DNA from 3 places in the Streptomyces sp. NPDC001507 genome. Region 1 is predicted to be linked to each of the others. Evidence: riboswitches for the same ligand, from Rfam matches in the RefSeq annotation. Region 1 holds a riboswitch; each other region holds the start of a gene.
What was found. A riboswitch is a leader RNA that binds a small molecule or an ion and turns the genes downstream of it on or off. The one in region 1 is predicted to bind thiamine pyrophosphate.
Positions count from the first base shown of each region.

Region 2: it holds a riboswitch for thiamine pyrophosphate, as region 1 does, so the genes downstream of both, thiC (phosphomethylpyrimidine synthase ThiC) here and ACFY0K_RS39075 (thiamine ABC transporter substrate binding subunit) in region 1, are expected to answer to the same signal.
Region 3: it holds a riboswitch for thiamine pyrophosphate, as region 1 does, so the genes downstream of both, thiO (glycine oxidase ThiO) here and ACFY0K_RS39075 (thiamine ABC transporter substrate binding subunit) in region 1, are expected to answer to the same signal.

Region 1 is NZ_JBIAVV010000014.1:243,162-249,001, forward strand. It holds gene ACFY0K_RS39060 (VOC family protein) at 148-936, shown strand; gene ACFY0K_RS39065 (hypothetical protein) at 1,338-1,892, shown strand; gene rlmN (23S rRNA (adenine(2503)-C(2))-methyltransferase RlmN) at 2,624-3,730, shown strand; TPP riboswitch at 3,755-3,862, shown strand; gene ACFY0K_RS39075 (thiamine ABC transporter substrate binding subunit) at 3,935-5,005, shown strand; gene ACFY0K_RS39080 (ABC transporter permease) at 5,050-5,840, shown strand, end outside.
Region 2 is NZ_JBIAVV010000010.1:270,987-276,826, forward strand. It holds gene ACFY0K_RS31050 (IclR family transcriptional regulator) at 1-108, shown strand, start outside; gene ACFY0K_RS31055 (SsgA family sporulation/cell division regulator) at 207-644, shown strand; gene ACFY0K_RS31060 (YibE/F family protein) at 824-2,428, opposite strand; TPP riboswitch at 2,500-2,677, shown strand; gene thiC (phosphomethylpyrimidine synthase ThiC) at 2,670-4,472, shown strand; gene ACFY0K_RS31070 (hypothetical protein) at 4,566-5,435, opposite strand; gene ACFY0K_RS31075 (metallophosphoesterase) at 5,617-5,840, opposite strand, start outside.
Region 3 is NZ_JBIAVV010000002.1:520,014-525,853, forward strand. It holds gene ACFY0K_RS08505 (deoxyribonuclease IV) at 1-200, opposite strand, end outside; gene pknB (Stk1 family PASTA domain-containing Ser/Thr kinase) at 235-2,157, opposite strand; gene ACFY0K_RS08515 (thiazole synthase) at 2,457-3,251, opposite strand; gene thiS (sulfur carrier protein ThiS) at 3,257-3,469, opposite strand; gene thiO (glycine oxidase ThiO) at 3,466-4,635, opposite strand; TPP riboswitch at 4,633-4,744, opposite strand; gene ACFY0K_RS08530 (NAD(P)/FAD-dependent oxidoreductase) at 4,922-5,840, shown strand, end outside.

The DNA of each region.
Region 1 (5,840 bases):
CGGTCCACGCCCGCTTCCCCGGCATCCGGCCGGCCGTACCACCGGAGGAAGCCGAGTTCCAGCGCCGGGGCCTGATCCGCGGACCGCGTACGCTGCCCGTGACGTGGTGACCGGCGCGGGCCGGCGAGGACCGAGGAGGACCCCACCATGCTGACGACCACCTACGTGCCCGGCGCCCCCAACTGGCTGGACCTGGGCACCCCCGACCCCGACGCGAGCGCCGCCTTCTACGCGGCCGTCTTCGGCTGGCAGCACCGGTCCGCCGGTCCCGAGGCGGGCGGCTACGGCTTCTTCCAGCAGGACGGCGGGACGGTCGCCGGGATCGGCCCGCTCACCGGGGAGAGCGCGGGCGCGTCCTGGCGGGTGTACTTCCACACCCCGGACGCCGACGCCACCGCCAAGGCCGTGGAGCAGGCGGGCGGCAGCGTCCGGATCGCCCCGTCGGACGTCTTCGCCTTCGGGCGGGCGGCCGCCTTCGTCGACCCCGCCGGCGCGGACTTCGCGGTCTGGCAGCCGGGCGAGACCGCGGGCCTGGACCTCGTCGCGGTCCCCGGCAGTCTGGCCAGGACGGAGCTCTACACCACCGACGCGAACACGGCGAAGGCGTTCTACGGGGCGGTCTTCTCCTGGCAGACCCGGGACGTGCCGATGGGCCCGGGACTCACCTACACGATCCTCACCCCGGCCGGCGCCGGTCCCGCGGCGGCCCACGGCGGCCTCATGCAACTGCCCCAGGCCAACCTCGACGCCGGATCGACCCCGGAATGGCATCCGTACTTCGAGGTGAGCGACTGCGACGCCACGTTCGCCACCGCCACCGACTCCGGAGCCACCGCCCTCATGCCCGTCACCGAGGCCCCCGGCATCGGCCGCTTCGCCATGCTCCTCGACCCCTTGGGCGCCTTCTTCGCCATCATCACCACGGCCAGGGGCTGAGCCCTCGGCCCCCGGCCCCCGGCCGGATCCGCGGTCGCAGGCCACCTCAGTTGATCTGCGGCGTGCGTGGGGAGCTCCCGTCCCGACCACCGTCGACCCAGGCAGAGCCGAGCAGACGCGGCCCAGGGCAGGGCGTCAAGGTCGTTCGTGCAGTGGCGCGCTCCACCTTGACGCCCTGAACCACGCCCGCTCCACGGAGTGTGGGTCGACGGCTGACGGGATGGGAGCTGGGGAGGGTGGTGGGTTGAGGGGTTCTGGATCAGGTGTCGACGCTGGGCCTCGGCTGGCGGCTATCCCTCACCCGGCAGCGAGGAGAGGTGTGCTGGGTGAGCGGGACCGGCGCCGCTGAGGGAATCAGAAACCGTTGCGCCTGTGGCACGTCTGTGCGACAAGATGTGCCCATGATGCGAACCGCGCGTGCGCTGCTTCCCCTCCTCCTACTGCCAGTGCTCCTCACAGCATGCGCCGCGGACAAGAAGGACAGGACGGAAGGGGCGGCCGCCGACAGCGCCGACCTCGACGCCGCCGCGCGCGACTGGGGCATCGCGCCGGAACTCGTCTATGTCACCGAGGTGTCCGGTTACACCGTGTTCCAACAGTCGGTCGGCGCGTACGACGACGAGTTCGCCGCGGCATACCGGTCGGAGAAGGACGCTACTAAGTTCGGCCTATTCGTAGGTCGCGGCACGATGACAGCGGAGAGCTGCCCCAAGCAGCCGTTGGGCGAGGTCTCGGACAAGCAGGTCACCTGTGAGCACGACGGCGCCGCCTGGTACCGCAAGGCCGATGGCAGTCACGAATACGCGGTGCCTGACGACGGCGTTGTGATTCATCTGATCGCCGACGCGGACAAGGTCGACCGAGCCATTCTGCGTAAGGCGGCCGAGGCGGTCCACCGCCCGGATGACGCCGAGCTGGCCGCACTCCAGCCAGACACGAACGGTGCGGATACCTGAGCGGATGGCATGAAGTCGACGGATGCCACTTTTCGCACCGGTCCTGCGGGAGGTGCGGACGCGCCGTAGGTTGTCCCGGTGAGGCGATACTGTGCGCCATGGCGAGTGTCAAGCTCGGGCTCGGTGCCTGACACCAACGGTCCTGAACAGCGACGGTCAGCGCCGGACGCCAACGGATGATCAGCTGAGGACCACGGCCGGTTGGCTCACGTCGATGGCATCGCGTGTAAACGGTGCACCGATGTCATGACCTTGTTAGCCCTTGAAGGAGCCCTTGGTCCGCTCTTTCGCGCCCCGCACCCTGCCCCGCGCTTCGAGAGCGGCGCCTTTTGCGGCAAGGGTTTCCTTGTGCACCGCGTGGGCTGCCTTCCGCACGGTCTTTCCGACGACCTGTTCGGCCTTTGCCTTCGCTCTTTCTGCGGCACTCATCTCGATACCTCCACGTCACTGGCCGTGTGCCCTTGAGTCAGGGGTCACAACCACCGCAGCGACCGGCAGTCGCCTCAGCAGCATCCGCCGACCGAGCACCGAGCGTCCGTACACGCTGAGCCGCAGGTCAGTGGATGGGCGAGGTGATCCGTTTGTGAGAGGTCAAGAGCCTGACTTCGTCGGCCGGGCCGTCTGTGGGCCGTCCGAGGACGATCGGCGGCGACCGGTGACGACCAGTAACGACAGTCGTCCAGAGCGACAGCCGCAGGCCACCTCAGTTGATCTGCGACACTGGTACAGCCATGCCTAATCCCGGAGAACTCACTTTCGTAGCGCCACGCGGTGCCAAGAAGCCGCCGCGGCATCTCGCCGATCTCTCGCCCGCCGAGCGCAAGGACGCGGTGGCCGAGGTGGGGGAGAAGCCGTTCCGTGCCAAGCAGCTGTCGCAGCACTACTTCGCGCGGTACGCGCACGACCCCGAGCAGTGGACCGACATCCCGGCCGGTTCGCGGGACAAGCTGCGGGAGGCGCTGTTCCCCGAGCTGATGACGGTCGTACGGCATCTGTCGACCGACGAGGGGACCACGCGCAAGACGCTGTGGCGGCTGTTCGACGGCACGCTCGTCGAGTCGGTGCTGATGCGGTACCCGGACCGGGTGACCATGTGCATCAGCTCGCAGGCGGGCTGCGGGATGAACTGCCCGTTCTGCGCGACCGGGCAGGCGGGTCTGGACCGGAACCTGTCGACCGCCGAGATCGTCCACCAGATCGTGGACGGGATGCGGGCGCTCCGGGACGGGGAGGTTCCCGGGGGACCGGCGCGGCTGTCCAACATCGTCTTCATGGGGATGGGGGAGCCGCTCGCGAACTACAAGCGGGTGGTCGGAGCGATCCGGGCGCTCACCGACCCCGCCCCGGACGGGCTCGGCCTCTCGCAGCGCGGGATCACCGTCTCGACCGTCGGACTGGTCCCTGCCATCCACCGGTTCGCCGACGAGGGCTTCAAGTGCCGGCTGGCGATCTCGCTGCACGCCCCCGACGACGAACTGCGCGACACCCTCGTCCCCGTGAACACGCGGTGGAAGGTGCGCGAGGTCCTCGACGCCGGGTTCGAGTACGTCGAGAAGAGCGGGCGGCGGCTCAGCATCGAGTACGCCCTCATCCGGGACATCAACGACCAGGCGTGGCGGGGGGACCGGCTGGGCCGCCTGCTCAAGGGCAAGCCCGTGCACGTCAACCTCATCCCGCTGAACCCGACGCCGGGTTCGAAGTGGACCGCGTCGCGGCCGGAGGACGAGAAGGCGTTCGTCGAGGCGATCGAGGCGCACGGTGTGCCGGTGACGGTCCGGGACACCCGTGGGCAGGAGATCGACGGAGCCTGTGGTCAGCTCGCGGCCACCGAGCGGTAATCTGAGGGCCGCAGGTACATCTTCATATTCCGACAGGGGAGCGCCACAGCGCTGAGAGTGCGGCAACCGGGCCGCAGACCCTCTGAACCTCGCCCAGGTCATTCTGGGTAGGAAGTTCGGTCATCACTCAAGCTGTTGCGCCCTGCCCGCACACCGCGGGCAGGGCCGCGTCTCTTCCTGGTCAACCCCAGGAGGAAAACACCAGTGCACACAAGGACCTTCTTGGCCGCGGCCGTCGGGCTCGGCCTCGTCACGCTGTCCGCGTGTTCGTCGTCGTCGGGTTCCGAGGCCGACTCCAAGACCGTCACCCTGGTCAGCCACGACTCGTGGGCCGTCTCCAAGAACGTGCTCCAGGACTTCGAGAAGCAGTCCGGCTACAAGGTCAGGGTCCTCAAGGACGGCGACGCCGGGCAGGCCGTCAACAAGGCGATCCTGACCAAGGACAACCCGCAGGGCGACGTCTTCTTCGGCGTCGACAACACCCTCCTCTCCCGGGCCCTCGACAACGGCCTCTTCCAGCCGTACGAGGCGAAGGGACTCGGCACGGTCGGCACGGCCTACCAGCTCGACGCGGCCAAGCACCGGGTCACGCCCATCGACTACGGCGACATCTGCGTCAACTACGACAAGGCGTACTTCAGCAAGCACAAGCTGACCCCGCCGACGTCGTACGCCGACCTCGTCAAGCCGCAGTACAAGAACCTCCTCGTCACCGAGAACGCGTCCACGTCGTCGCCGGGGCTCGGCTTCCTGCTCGGCTCGGCCGCGCAGTACGGGGACAGCGGCTGGCAGGGCTACTGGAAGAAGCTCCAGGCCAACGGCGTCAAGGTCGTCGACGGCTGGGAGCAGGCCTACAACGAGGAGTTCTCCGGCTCGGCCGGCGGCAAGAAGGCCGGCGGTGACCGGCCGCTCGTCGTGTCGTACGCCTCCTCGCCGCCCGCCGAGGTCATCTACGCGGACCCGAAGCCGAGCACCGCGCCCACCGGGGTCGCGACCGGCACCTGCTTCCGGCAGATCGAGTTCGCGGGGCTGCTGAGCAACGCGGGGAACACCAAGGGCGGCAAGGCGCTCATCGACTTCCTGGTCTCCAAGGAGTTCCAGGAGGACATGCCGCTGAACATGTTCGTGTACCCGGTGGTGAAGGGCGCGAGCGTGCCTGCCGAGTTCACGAAGTACGGGCCCGCCGCCCAGGACCCCGAGACCATGGCGCCCGACAAGATCGCCGCCAACCGTGACCAGTGGGTCAAGACGTGGACGTCACTCGTACTGAAGTAGCCCCGCACAAGGGCCGTTCGGGGAGCGCGGCGCGGCTCGGGCTGATGTCCGTGCCGGTCGCGTTCTTCGCCGTCTTCTTCGCCTGGCCGGTCGCGGCGATCGTCACGCGCGGGCTGAGGGTCGACGGCGTGTGGCGGTTCGGGCGGATCGCCGACGTCGTCGGCCAGTCCGACATCCGGCACGTGCTCTGGTTCACCACCTGGCAGGCGCTCGCCTCCACCGCGCTCACCCTGCTGGCCGCGCTGCCCGCCGCCTACGTCTTCGCCCGCCTCGACTTCCCGGGCAAGCAGGTGCTGCGGGCCGTGGTGACGGTCCCCTTCGTGCTGCCGACGGTGGTGGTGGGGACCGCCTTCCTCGCACTGGTCGGGCGGGGCGGCCTGCTGGACGAGCTGTGGGGCGTACGGCTCGACACCACCGTCTGGGCCATCCTGCTGGCGCACGTCTTCTTCAACTACGCGGTCGTCGTACGGACCGTGGGCGGGCTGTGGGCCCAGCTGGACCCGCGGCAGGAGGAGGCCGCCCGGATGCTCGGCGTCTCCCCCCTGGCCGCCTGGCGGAAGGTCACCCTGCCCGCACTCGCCCCCGCGGTGGCCGCCGCCGCGCTGATGGTCTTCCTGTTCACCTTCACCTCCTTCGGCGTGGTGCAGATCCTCGGCGGGCCGACGTTCTCCACCCTCGAAGTGGAGATCTACCGGCAGACCTCCGAGATCTTCGACCTCTCCACGGCCGCCGTCCTCACCCTCGTGCAGTTCGCCGCGGTCGGCGCGATCCTCGCCGTGCACGCGTGGACGGTACGGCGGCGGGAGAGCGCGCTCAGGCTGGTGGACCCGGCGGT
Region 2 (5,840 bases), on a different contig from region 1:
ATCTCGCTCCCACTCCACCAGGCCGACCGGCTGCTGCCCGCCGTCCGGCAGTTGCAGGCCGAAGTGGGCCGGCACATGGGGTCCCTGGCGATCGCTATCAGTATCTGAAAACTCACTCCTTGTGATCTCCCGTGTACTTTCAGCAAGATTTGACCACCATCAAGGGATACATCCCGGCCAGTCGGTGCCATATGACGGGGTAGGCAATGCGCGAGTCCGTACAAGCAGAAGTCATGATGAGCTTTCTCGTCTCGGAGGAGCTCTCCTTCCGCATCCCCGTGGAGTTGCGCTACGAGACCTGTGATCCCTATGCCGTCCGGCTCACTTTCCACCTGCCCGGGGATGCTCCGGTGACCTGGGCCTTCGGCCGGGAGCTGCTGATCGACGGGGTGGGGCGGCCGTGCGGGGAGGGCGATGTGCACATCGCGCCCGCCGATTCCGAGGTGCTGGGCGAGGTGCTGATCCGGCTTCAGGTCGGCGGCGACCAGGCGGTGTTCCGGTCCTCCGCGCCCCCGCTGGTGGCCTTCCTGGACCGCACGGACAAGCTGGTGCCGCTCGGACAGGAGGGTTCGCTCGCCGACTTCGACGCCCATCTCGACGAGGCTCTGGACCGCATCCTGGCCGAGGAACCGAGCACTGGCTGAAGCGTTACGGCACGGAGCCGCGCGCCGCTCGTCCGAGCCGCGTGAGGACGCGCAGGAACGCTTCTGCGTGCCCCTGGGCGCCGATGGCGGCCCTTGCCGGAACGCTTCCCCCACCGCGTCGGCGCACGGCTCGCGCCCCCACCTCGTGGACGGCCTTCTCCCGGGCCGTCCACCGCGGCTCACCGCTTCCGGCGCCGCCCCCGCCCACCGCGTGCCGTGGTCGGCCCGGCTGGTGCGGCCTCCGCGGACAAGGCCGTCTCGGCGCCCGGCCGGTCGGCCGACACCACCAGGGCCGCGAGCAGCGTGGTGACCGGCACCGAGGCGACCAGGCCGATCGAGCCGACCAGGGTGCGCACGATTTCCTCGGCGACCAGTTCGCTGTTGGCGACCGTGACCACACTGCTCTGCGCGATGGAGAAGAGCAGCAGCAGGGGCAGTGCGGCGCCCGCGTAGGCGAGGACGAGGGTGTTGACGACGGAGGCGATGTGGTCGCGGCCGATGCGGATGCCCGCCCGGTACAGCCCGCGCCAGCCCATCGTCGGGTTGGCCTCGTGCAGCTCCCAGACGGCCGAGGTCTGGGTCACCGTCACGTCGTCCAGGACACCCAGCGACCCGATGATGACACCGGCCAGCAGCAGGCCGCTCATGTCGATCGAGGGGTACAGGCCATGGATCAGGCCGGTGTTGTCGTCGGTGTTGCCGGTGAGGGCGGCCCAGTCGATGAACTCCGAGCCGAGCAGTCCGATCAGGCACAGCGAGACCAGCGTGCCGAGCACCGCCACCGAGGTCCGCGCCGACAGCCCGTGGCAGATGTACAGGGCGATCAGCATGATGGCGCTCGACCCCACCACCGCCATCAGCAGTGGATTCGAGCCCTGCAGGATCCCCGGCAGGATGAACATGGTCAGCACCAGGAAGCTGACGGCCAGCGCGACCAGCGCCATCACACCGCGCAGCCGGCCCACCACCACGACGGCGAGCGCGAAGATCCCGGCCAGCAGCGCCATCGGGAACTTCCGGTTCACGTCGGTGACCGAGTACTGCAGGTCCTTGGGTGCGGACGGCTCGTATGCGGCCACGACCTGCTCGCCCTCGTGCAACTGCCGTGACTGGTCGGGCTGCACGATCTCGGTGAAGGTACGGCCCTTGTCCTTGCCGGTGTCGACCCGGACCGTGGCCTTCTTGCAGGTGCCGCCCTCCTCCTTCGAGGAGGTGCCGTCGGAGGTCGAGGTGTCGCCGATCGATCCGCCTCCGGAGGCGTTGACCGACTTGCAGCTGACCGAGACGACCTTGGTGACCGTCGCCGCCTGCGTCTGGCGGTCGAAGCCGACACCCGTGCGTTCGTGCGGCGGGGCGCCGCCGGGCCACAGCACCACCAGGCCGACCACGACCGCGGCGGTGAAGGGGATGAGGATCGCCGCGATGACCTTCCGCAGGTGCTTGGAGACGGGGGCGGCGGGGCCGTGGCTGTGGCTGTGCCCGTGCGAGTAGCCGTGACCACCGCCTGGCCCGGAGCGGCCCTGGTCGGGGCGGGGAGCGGGCGAACGGCCGTGAGCCTGGCCGTGGGACGAGTGATGCTGGGTCTCACCGTGGCCGTGGGCATGGCCGTTGTCGTGATGGTGGGCATGGCTGAAGGCCTGCCCGGGGTCGTACGGCTCGCCCTGCCCGTGGATGTGTCCGTCACTGGCACCACGGCCCCCGTGGCCGGGGCCGCCATCCTGCGGGGCGCCGTTGCCGCGCCGCGGGTCGGGGGGCGGATAGGGGTGCTGCTGTGTCGAGGTCACCGCCCGATCATCGCAAGAACGGTAGGGGCCCTCTGTTCACCGCGCCCGAATTGACGCTAGCGTGGAGGCACCTTTGCACACGCGGGAGCTCGGAGCACCGGGCTGAGAGGGCGCTGACCTCCGTATTCGCGATGTTTCACGTGGAACGAGTGATGTTTCACATGAAACGCCGCCCGACGGAAGCCGCTGCGTCGACCGCCGAACCTGTTACCGGGTAATGCCGGCGTAGGGAGTAGGTCTCATGACCAACAAGGATGTACGCACGCCTGCCTTCAGCCAGGACGAACAGCCCATTGCGGGCGAATCGTCCCCGGAGGCCGGGAAGTCCATCGGCTGGCACAAGGGGTATGTCGAGGGCTCCCGCCCCGACCTGCGGGTGCCGGTCCGTCAGGTGCATCTCACCAACGGGCAGTCGGTCACGCTCTACGACACCTCGGGTCCGTACACCGATCCGCTCGTCGAGACCGACGTCCGCAGGGGCCTGCCGCCGCTGCGGGAGAAGTGGATCGTCGCCCGCGGCGACACCGAGGAGTACGCGGGCCGGCCCGTCCGTCCCGAGGACGACGGAATAAAGCACACCTCGCCGCGCGGGGGCCTGCGGAACCTGGACGCGGTCTTCCCGGGCCGTCCGCGCCAGCCGCGCCGCAGCCGGGGAGGCGAGGCGGTGACGCAGCTCGCGTACGCCCGCCGGGGCGAGATCACTCCGGAGATGGAGTACGTGGCCATCCGCGAGAACGTCGCTCCCGAGGTGGTCCGCGAGGAGATCGCGGCGGGCAGGGCCGTGCTGCCCGCCAACGTCAACCACCCGGAGATCGAGCCGATGATCATCGGCAAGCGGTTCCTGGTGAAGGTCAACGCCAACATCGGCAACTCCGCGGTCACCTCCTCCATCGAGGAGGAGGTCGAGAAGATGACCTGGGCGACCCGCTGGGGCGCGGACACGGTCATGGACCTCTCCACCGGCCGCAACATCCACACCACTCGCGAGTGGGTGTTGCGCAACTCCCCCGTCCCCATCGGCACGGTGCCGCTCTACCAGGCACTGGAGAAGGTCGACGGCAGGGCCGAGGAGCTGACCTGGGAGATCTACAAGGACACGGTCGTCGAACAGGCCGAGCAGGGCGTGGACTACATGACAGTCCACGCGGGCGTGCGCCTGCCGTACGTGCCGCTCACCGCGAACCGCAAGACCGGCATCGTCTCGCGCGGCGGCTCGATCATGGCGGCCTGGTGCCTCGCGCACCACAAGGAGTCGTTCCTGTACGAGAACTTCGAGGAGCTCTGTGAGATCCTCGCCGCCTACGACGTCACGTACTCCCTGGGTGACGGGCTGCGCCCGGGTTCCATCGCGGACGCCAACGACGAGGCCCAGTTCGCGGAGTTGCGCACGCTCGGGGAACTCAACCGGATCGCCAGGCGTTTCCATGTTCAGACCATGATCGAGGGTCCGGGCCATGTCCCGATGCACAAGATCAAGGAGAACATCGACCTTCAGCAGGAGATCTGCGATGAAGCTCCGTTCTATACGCTCGGCCCGCTGACCACGGACGTCGCGCCGGCGTACGACCACATCACCTCCGGCATCGGTGCCGCGATGATCGCCTGGTGGGGCACGGCGATGCTCTGCTACGTCACGCCCAAGGAGCACCTGGGGCTGCCCAACCGGGACGACGTCAAGACCGGCGTCATCACCTACAAGATCGCAGCCCACGCGGCCGACCTGGCCAAGGGCCACCCGGGCGCGCAGGAGTGGGACGACGCGTTGTCCGACGCTCGTTTCGAGTTCCGGTGGGAGGACCAGTTCAACCTCGCCTTGGACCCGGACACGGCCCGCGAGTTCCACGACGAGACACTTCCTGCGGAGCCTGCGAAGACCGCCCACTTCTGCTCCATGTGCGGGCCGAAGTTCTGCTCGATGAAGATCTCGCAGGACATCCGGCGTGAACACGGCGGTAGTCAGGCCGAGGTCGAGGCGGGTATGGCGCAGAAATCCAAGGAGTTCGCGGCTGCGGGGAACCGGGTGTATCTGCCGATCGCGGAGTGACGGCAGGGCCTGTGCGCGTGCGGAGGTTCGGGAAGCAGGTGCGCCCGGGCCGGGTGTCCGGCCTGCGCCCCCTGGCCGGGGGCGCAAGCCGGGTTATTCCGGCTGGTGTTCCGGGCCTCCGAAGTCCGGGCTGGTGTAGTCCGGACTGGTGAAGCTCGGGCGGGGGGCGGGTGCGGCGCCGTCATCGGTGCTGAAGCCGGGGCGGTCGTACCCGAGACGCGGCATCCGGCCCGCCGGGCCCGACGGGGCGGTGCGGCGCAGTCCCGCCGTGCCGGAGTCGGCGGTCAGTGCTTCCCGCAGGAAGGGCAGGATGCCCCGCTCCAGCACGGCGTCCCGCCAGGCCTCCCGGGCCTTGGCCACCTCCCCGCCGGGTTCGCCATAGGCTCCGGCCTCCAGCGAGGGGCTGTTGCGCAGTGCGGTGAGCAGCAGTCCCGCCCCGGCCATGATGATGGCGGCCGCGGTCAGGACGCCGAACACCCAGCCCGCGGTGAGCATGGTCTGGGCGAACGCCGGGGCCGGGTCCAGCATCTTCAGGACGTACCCGACGAGCAGAAAGATCGCGGCGGCGGTGCCGGCGAGCACCGGCGCCAGGACCAGGGCGAGGGCGAAGCCTCCTGCGCCGGTGGTTTCGGCGGCCTCGCCGAGGGTGGTGGCGAGCCCCATCGCGCCGCCCGCCCCCGGCTCTGCGGAGCCGGAGTCCTGGACGGTGGCCGGGGTGGACCGCGCCGGATTGCGCAGTTCCTCGCGCACCTTCACGTAGTGCTGGTACTCGGTCGCCGCGGCCGCCGTGATCAATGCGGTGGCGTTGAGCGCCATGGTGCGCAGCTGTTCAGTGTTCAAGTGCTGGCCTATACCGGCCAGTTCGGGACGGTACGGGGCGGAGCGCAGCGCCTCGTCGAGGATCCGCTCGTACTCCTGGCGGTCCTCGCTGTGCAGGTGCTGCGGAACGCTGTTCATGTGCATCCCCCGATGCTCCGTAGGGCTGGTGGCTCGCACGCCGGCGAGCCGTCGGGCAGAAACGGAGGGGAGCCTGCTACGGATAAACCGATGGTAGAGCCGTTACGGCACGCGGTGACAGGGGGTTGCCGGAAATTGGGGGTGGCCCGTGCGTGACATCGGGGGGATGAAACCGCCCGGCTAACGCTCAGGTGTTCAACGGGAGTTGCCTCACCAGCAGCTTTCCGGCCATGGTCACGCCGCCGTCCATGGCGATGGCGAGCCCGTCGGCGTAGACGTGCGGTCCCTCCACAACGGGGCCGGTGCCCTCTTCGCCCTCTTCGGAGCCGACTTCGCCCAGCAGATAGGGAATCGGGCTATGCCCGTGAACGATGCGGGTACCGCCGTACGTATCGAGAAGGGAACGGACGG
Region 3 (5,840 bases), on a different contig from region 1:
GCACAGGCCGCGCGGAACGCCTCGTCCTGCTTCGGGCTGCCCGCCGGGGTGGCCCAGCCGCGCGGGTTGGCGACGAAGACCTGCACGGTCTCGGCCCGCAGCTCACGGGCGTAGGACAGCCCCACGGAGTGCAGACCGCCGGCCACCGGGACATGGCCGCCGACGGGATTGCGGGAAGGACCTGACTGCTCGCTCTTCACCCGTCAAGGGTGTCACGCCGCGGCCCGGCCCCCGTCACCGGATGGTGATCGTGATCGTCGACCCCTTGGGCGCCTGCTCCCCGGCGTCCACCGACTGCTTCCTCACGGTGTCGCCGAACAGCCCGAGCAGCCCGCGGTCCTCCTTGACCTGGAAGCCGGACTGCTCCAGCAGCTTGGTCGCGTCGTCCACGGTGGCCCCCACCACGTTCGGCACCTCGACCAGCTCCGGGCCCTTGGACAGCGTCAGCGTCACCGTGTCGCCCTCGGCGGCCTGCGCGTCGCCCGCCGGGGTCTGCCGGGCGACCTGCCCCTGGTCGTACTCGGAGTTGACCTCGGTGGCGGACACCGTCACCTTCAGCCCGGCCTGCTGGAGCTCCTGCCGGGCGTTGTCCAGGTCGTCGCCGGTGACGTCCGGGACGTCGACCGGGGCGCCCTTGCTGACGACGAGCGCGATCGCGGTCCCCGCGTGCCGCTGGGTCCCGGCACCCGGATCGGACGAGATGACCGACCCCTTGGGCACGTCCTCGCTGAACTCCCGCGTCACCATGCCCGGTTCGAGCCCGTCGGCGGTCAGCAGCAGCTTGGCCCTGGCCAGCGTCCGCCCCTGCACGTCCGGCACCTTCACCGTCTCGGGGCCGTCGGAGATGGTGAGCTGCACCGAGTCGTTGCTGCGGATGCGCTGGCCGGTCGCCGGGTCGGTGCTGATCACCGTGCCCCGCTTCACCGTGTCGCTGTAGGCGTGCTCGACCGATCCGACGTCGAGCCCGGCCTCCTTGAGCCGCGCGGTGGCCTCGGCCTCCGTCTTCGACAGCAGCGGCGGGACCTTGGTGAACTGCCCCGAGTTGATGTACCAGACGCCGGCGCCGGCCCCGAGGACGATCAGTACGGCGACGACCAGCGTCAGCAGCCCGCGCCGGGACCGACGGCCCCCGCGCCGCCGCTCCGGGACCGGCGGCGCCTCGAACCTGCTGGTCCGCAGCACGCCCTCGTCCTCCTCGTTGACGGGCAGCGGCCGGGGCACCGTCAGCGACCGGGGTATGACACTGGTCCGGTCCTCGGCGATGTCGTGCCCGTCCGCCAGCGCCTGCGGCGGTACGGCGTCCAGCTGCTCGGCACGGAGGGCGCCCCGCGTCTGCCGCAGCAGGGCGAGCAGTGCGACGGCGTCGTGCGGCCGGACCGCGGGATCCCGGGCGGTCCCGTGGGCGACCAGTGCGTCCAGCTCGTAGGCGAGCCCCGGTACCGCGACGGACGGCGCCGGCACGTCCTCGTGCAGGTGCTTGTAGAGGACGACCGCGGGCGAATCCGAGTCGTGCGGCTTCTCCCCGGTGAGCATCTCGTACAGCACGACACCGCACGCGTACACGTCGACGCGCGGATCGGCGGCCCCGCTCTCGACCTGCTCGGGCGCGAGGTAGGACACGGTGCCGAGCACGGCGCCGGTCGTACTGGTGACGGAGTCCACGGACCGCACCAGCCCGAAGTCCGCGACCTTGACCCGCCCGTCGTCCCCTATCAGCACGTTCTCGGGCTTCATGTCCCGGTGCACGAACCCGGCCCGGTGCGCGGCGCCCAGCGCGGCCAGCACCGGCTCCAGGATGTCCAGCGCGGCCCTCGGCTGCAGCGCGCCGCGCTCGCGCAGCACGTCACGCAGGGTGCAGCCGGCGACGTACTCCATGGCGAGGTACACGTACGAGCGGTCGGCCCCCTGGTCGTAGACCTGCACCACGTTCGGGTGGGCCAGCCGGGCGACCGACTTCGCCTCCCGGATGAACCGCTCGACGAAGGACCCGTCGGCGGCGAGCGCCGGGTGCATCACCTTCAGCGCGAGCACACGGTCCAGCCGGATGTCCAGAGCCCGGTAGACCGTGGCCATCCCGCCGACGGCGATCCGCGCGTCGACGCGATACCGGCCGTCGAGCACCTGCCCGACGAGAGGGTCCTGAAGGGTCATATCCACCCAGCGAGTGTACGAGCACCGGCTGACACCCCCACAGGTGAGACCGCTTTCTCGGGGACTTGCAGCGCACCTGTGACGCTTTGCACCTGGCTGAAATATGCACCCACCACCCCCACCCGCCGCCCCCACCCGGCCCCAACCAGGCCTCCCACCGACGCCCCCGGGCCCCCGGCCCCGAGCAAGCCGCCCACCCACCCGCAGTCGCCGACGGCGGTCGGCCCCCGCGGGAGAGTCCCGCTTCTCAGCAGAGGGATTCGGGTGGTGCGTGGGTGGGAGAGGAGGCGGGAGTGGAAGGGGGCTCAGAACGCGGGGCGCTCGGGGTCCAGCACGGCCAGGCCCTCCGCAGGAGACGACGCCTCCGCGAGGTAGCGGCGGGGAATCCGCCCCGCCAGCCGGGCCAACCGCCCCGCCTCCACCCCGGCCCGCATGGCGTGAGCCATCCGCTCGGGATCCTGGGCCCGCGTCACCGCCGACGCCAGCATCACCCCGGCGCACCCCAGCTCCATCGCCAGCGCCACGTCCGACGCCGTACCGGCCCCCGCGTCCAGGATCACCGGCACGCGCGCGTGCTCGACGATCAGCTGGAAGTTGTGCGGGTTGCGGATCCCGAGCCCCGACCCGATCGGCGACCCGAGCGGCATCACCGCGGCGCACCCCACGTCCTCCAGCTTCCGGGCCAGCACCGGATCGTCGTTCGTGTACGGCAGCACCGTGAACCCGTCGTCCACCAGCGTCTCCGCCGCGTCAAGGAGCTCGACCGGGTCGGGGAGCAAGGTCCGCTCGTCGGCGATGACCTCCAGCTTGATCAGGTCGGTCCCCAGTGCCTCCCGCGCCAGCCGGGCGGTCAGCACCGCCTCGCCCGCGGTGTAGCACCCGGCCGTGTTGGGCAGCACCCGGATCCCGAGCCGGTCGAGCACCGACAGCACGGAGCCCCGTACCCCCGGGTCCACCCGCCGCATCGCGACCGTGGTCAGCTCGGTCCCGGACGCGGCGAGCGCCCGCTCCAGCACCTCCAGGCTGGGCGCACCCCCGGTACCCATGATCAGCCGGGAGGAGAACGTCGTACCCCCGAGGACGAAGGGATCGTCGGCCACGGTGCTCAGCCTCCCTGCACGGCGGTCAGGACTTCCACCCGGTCGCCGTCGGCGAGATCGGTCGTCGCCCACTGCCCGCGCGGTACGACGGTCTCGTTGACGGCCGCGGCCACCCCGGAGGGCGCGGCGGTGAGGGACCGTACGAGCGAGTCGAGAGCGGTGCCCGGGGCGATCTCCCGGCGCTCCCCGTTGACGGAGATGGTGACGGAGAGGTTCATGCGGTCTGCTCCACAAGGACGCGGGGGACGGGGTCGAATCGCCTCGGCGTGAACGGACGGGCCTCCGCCGGCAGCTCGCCGCCGGTCAGCAGCTCCGCCATGACGTCTCCGGTGACCGGCGTGAGCAGCACCCCGTTGCGGTAGTGCCCGGTGGCCAGCAGCAGCCCGTCGAGGCGGGTCGGCCCGAGCAGCGGCGCGTTGTCGGGGGAGCCGGGACGCAGTCCGGCCCGGGTCTCGGTCAGGGGCAGCTCGGTGATCCCGGGCACCAGCTCGTGCGCGTCGCGCAGCAGTTCGTACACGCCGCCCGCGGTGACCGTGGTGTCCCAGCCCAGCTCCTCGCTGGTGGCGCCGACGACCAGCTCGCCGTTCTCCCGGGGCACCAGGTAGACGTTCCCGCCGCGCACCACGGCCCGTACGGTCCGGCTGAGGAACGGCGCGTACCGCGCGGGCACCGTCAGCCGCAGCACCTGCCCCTTCACCGGCCGCACCGGCGGCAGCACGTCGTCGGGCACGCCCGCCAGCCGCCCGCTCAGGCTGCCGCCCGCGAGCACCACCTGCCCGGCGCCCAGGGCGTCACCCGCGCGGGTGCGGACACCGGCGGCGCGCTCCCGCACCACCTCCAGGCGCTCGGCCCAGTCGCGGTGGAACACCACCCCGGACCGCTCGCACGCGGCCACCAGCGCGGCCGCCAGCCGGCGCGGGTCGATCTGGTGGTCGCCGTCCACCCGCAGCCCGCCGCGCACGCCCGGCGCGAGCATCGGCTCCAGGCGCCGGCACTCCCGCCCGGACAGCCACTCGGACTCCAGGCCCGACTGCTGCTGGAGGGTGTGCAGCTCGCGCAGGTGGGCGCGGTCGTCGGCGTCCAGCGCGACCGCGAGCGTGCCGCAGCGCCGGTAGCCGAGATCGTGGCCGGTGAACTCGGTCAGCTCGGCGGCGAAGGCCGGATAGCGGCGCGCCGAGGCCAGGTTGAGCCCCAGCAGGGTCTGCTCGCCGTAGTGCAGCTCGGTGACCGCGGCCAGCATCCCCGCCGCTACCTGCGCGGCCCCGCCGCCGGGTTCGGGGTCGACCACGGCGACCGCGAGCCCGCGCCGGGCCGCCCGCCAGGCCGTGACCAGGCCGATGATTCCGCCCCCGATGACGAGGACGTCGGACGTACGTGAGGACATGGGCGTCCAGCCCCTCCCTTCGCCGGCATGACCCGGATCAGGTTCGTACGGTCGGAGGCCGCAAGCCTCCCTCTCAGCCCGGTGCGTCCGGGCTCCCGCGTGTGCTTCACCGCCACCCTAGCCCGCGGGGCTCCACCCCCGTAAGACGGCCCCGGCCCGCGCCCCGGCCCGCGCCCCGGCCCGCGCCCCGGCCCGCGCCGCGGGCCGTGCTGTGGAACAGGTCACTCGCCACGACTCCTGACTGACTCTTTGTCAGTTGTCTATCGTTCTTGTCTATGGTGATCACGTGAGCGAGCAGACGCAGCGACGGAGCACGTCACAGACGCGGCGCGTGGTCGTCGTGGGCGCGGGGATGGCCGGGGTGCAGACCGCGGTGGCCCTGCGCGAGCAGGGGTTCACCGGGACCGTCACGCTGATCGGCGCCGAGCCGCACCAGCCGTACGACCGGCCGCCGCTCTCCAAGGCCGTGCTGCTCGGCAAGTCGGAGGGCTCCGCCTTCGAGGTGGACTTCGAGACGCTCGGCATCGAGCTGGCGCTGGGCCGCGAGGCGCTGGGCGTGCGCACCGCCGACCACGAGCTGGACACCGAGGCGGGACCGGTGCCCTACGACGTCCTGGTCCTCGCCACCGGTGCCGAGCCGGTCACGCTGCCCGGCACCGAGGGCGTGCCCGGCGTCCATCTGCTGCGCACCCTGGACGACGCCGAGCGGCTGCGGCCCGTGCTCGCCCGGCAGCACGACATCGTGGTCGTCGGCGCGGGCTGGATCGGCGCCGAGTTCGCCACCGCGGCCCGCGAGGCCGGCTGCGCGGTCACCGTGGTCGAGGCCGCCGACCGCCCGCTCGCGGGAGCGCTCCCCGCCGAGGTCGCCGCGCCGATGACCGCCTGGTACGCCGACAGCGGCACCGATCTGCGCACGCACGCGCGCGTGGCGGGCGTCGAGCCCGGCGCGGTGGTGCTCGCCGACGGCTCCCGGCTGCCCGCGGGCGCCGTCGTGGTCGGTATCGGTGCCCGCCCCGCCACCGCCTGGCTGACCGGCTCGGGCATCGGGCTCGGCGCGCACCGCGAGGTGCTCGCCGACGACCGCCTGCGCACCACCGTCCCCGACGTCTACGCGGTCGGCGACTGCGCGTCCTTCCCGTCCGGCCGCTACGGCGAGCGCCTGCTGATCCACCACTGGGACAACGCCCTCCAGGGCCCGCGCACGG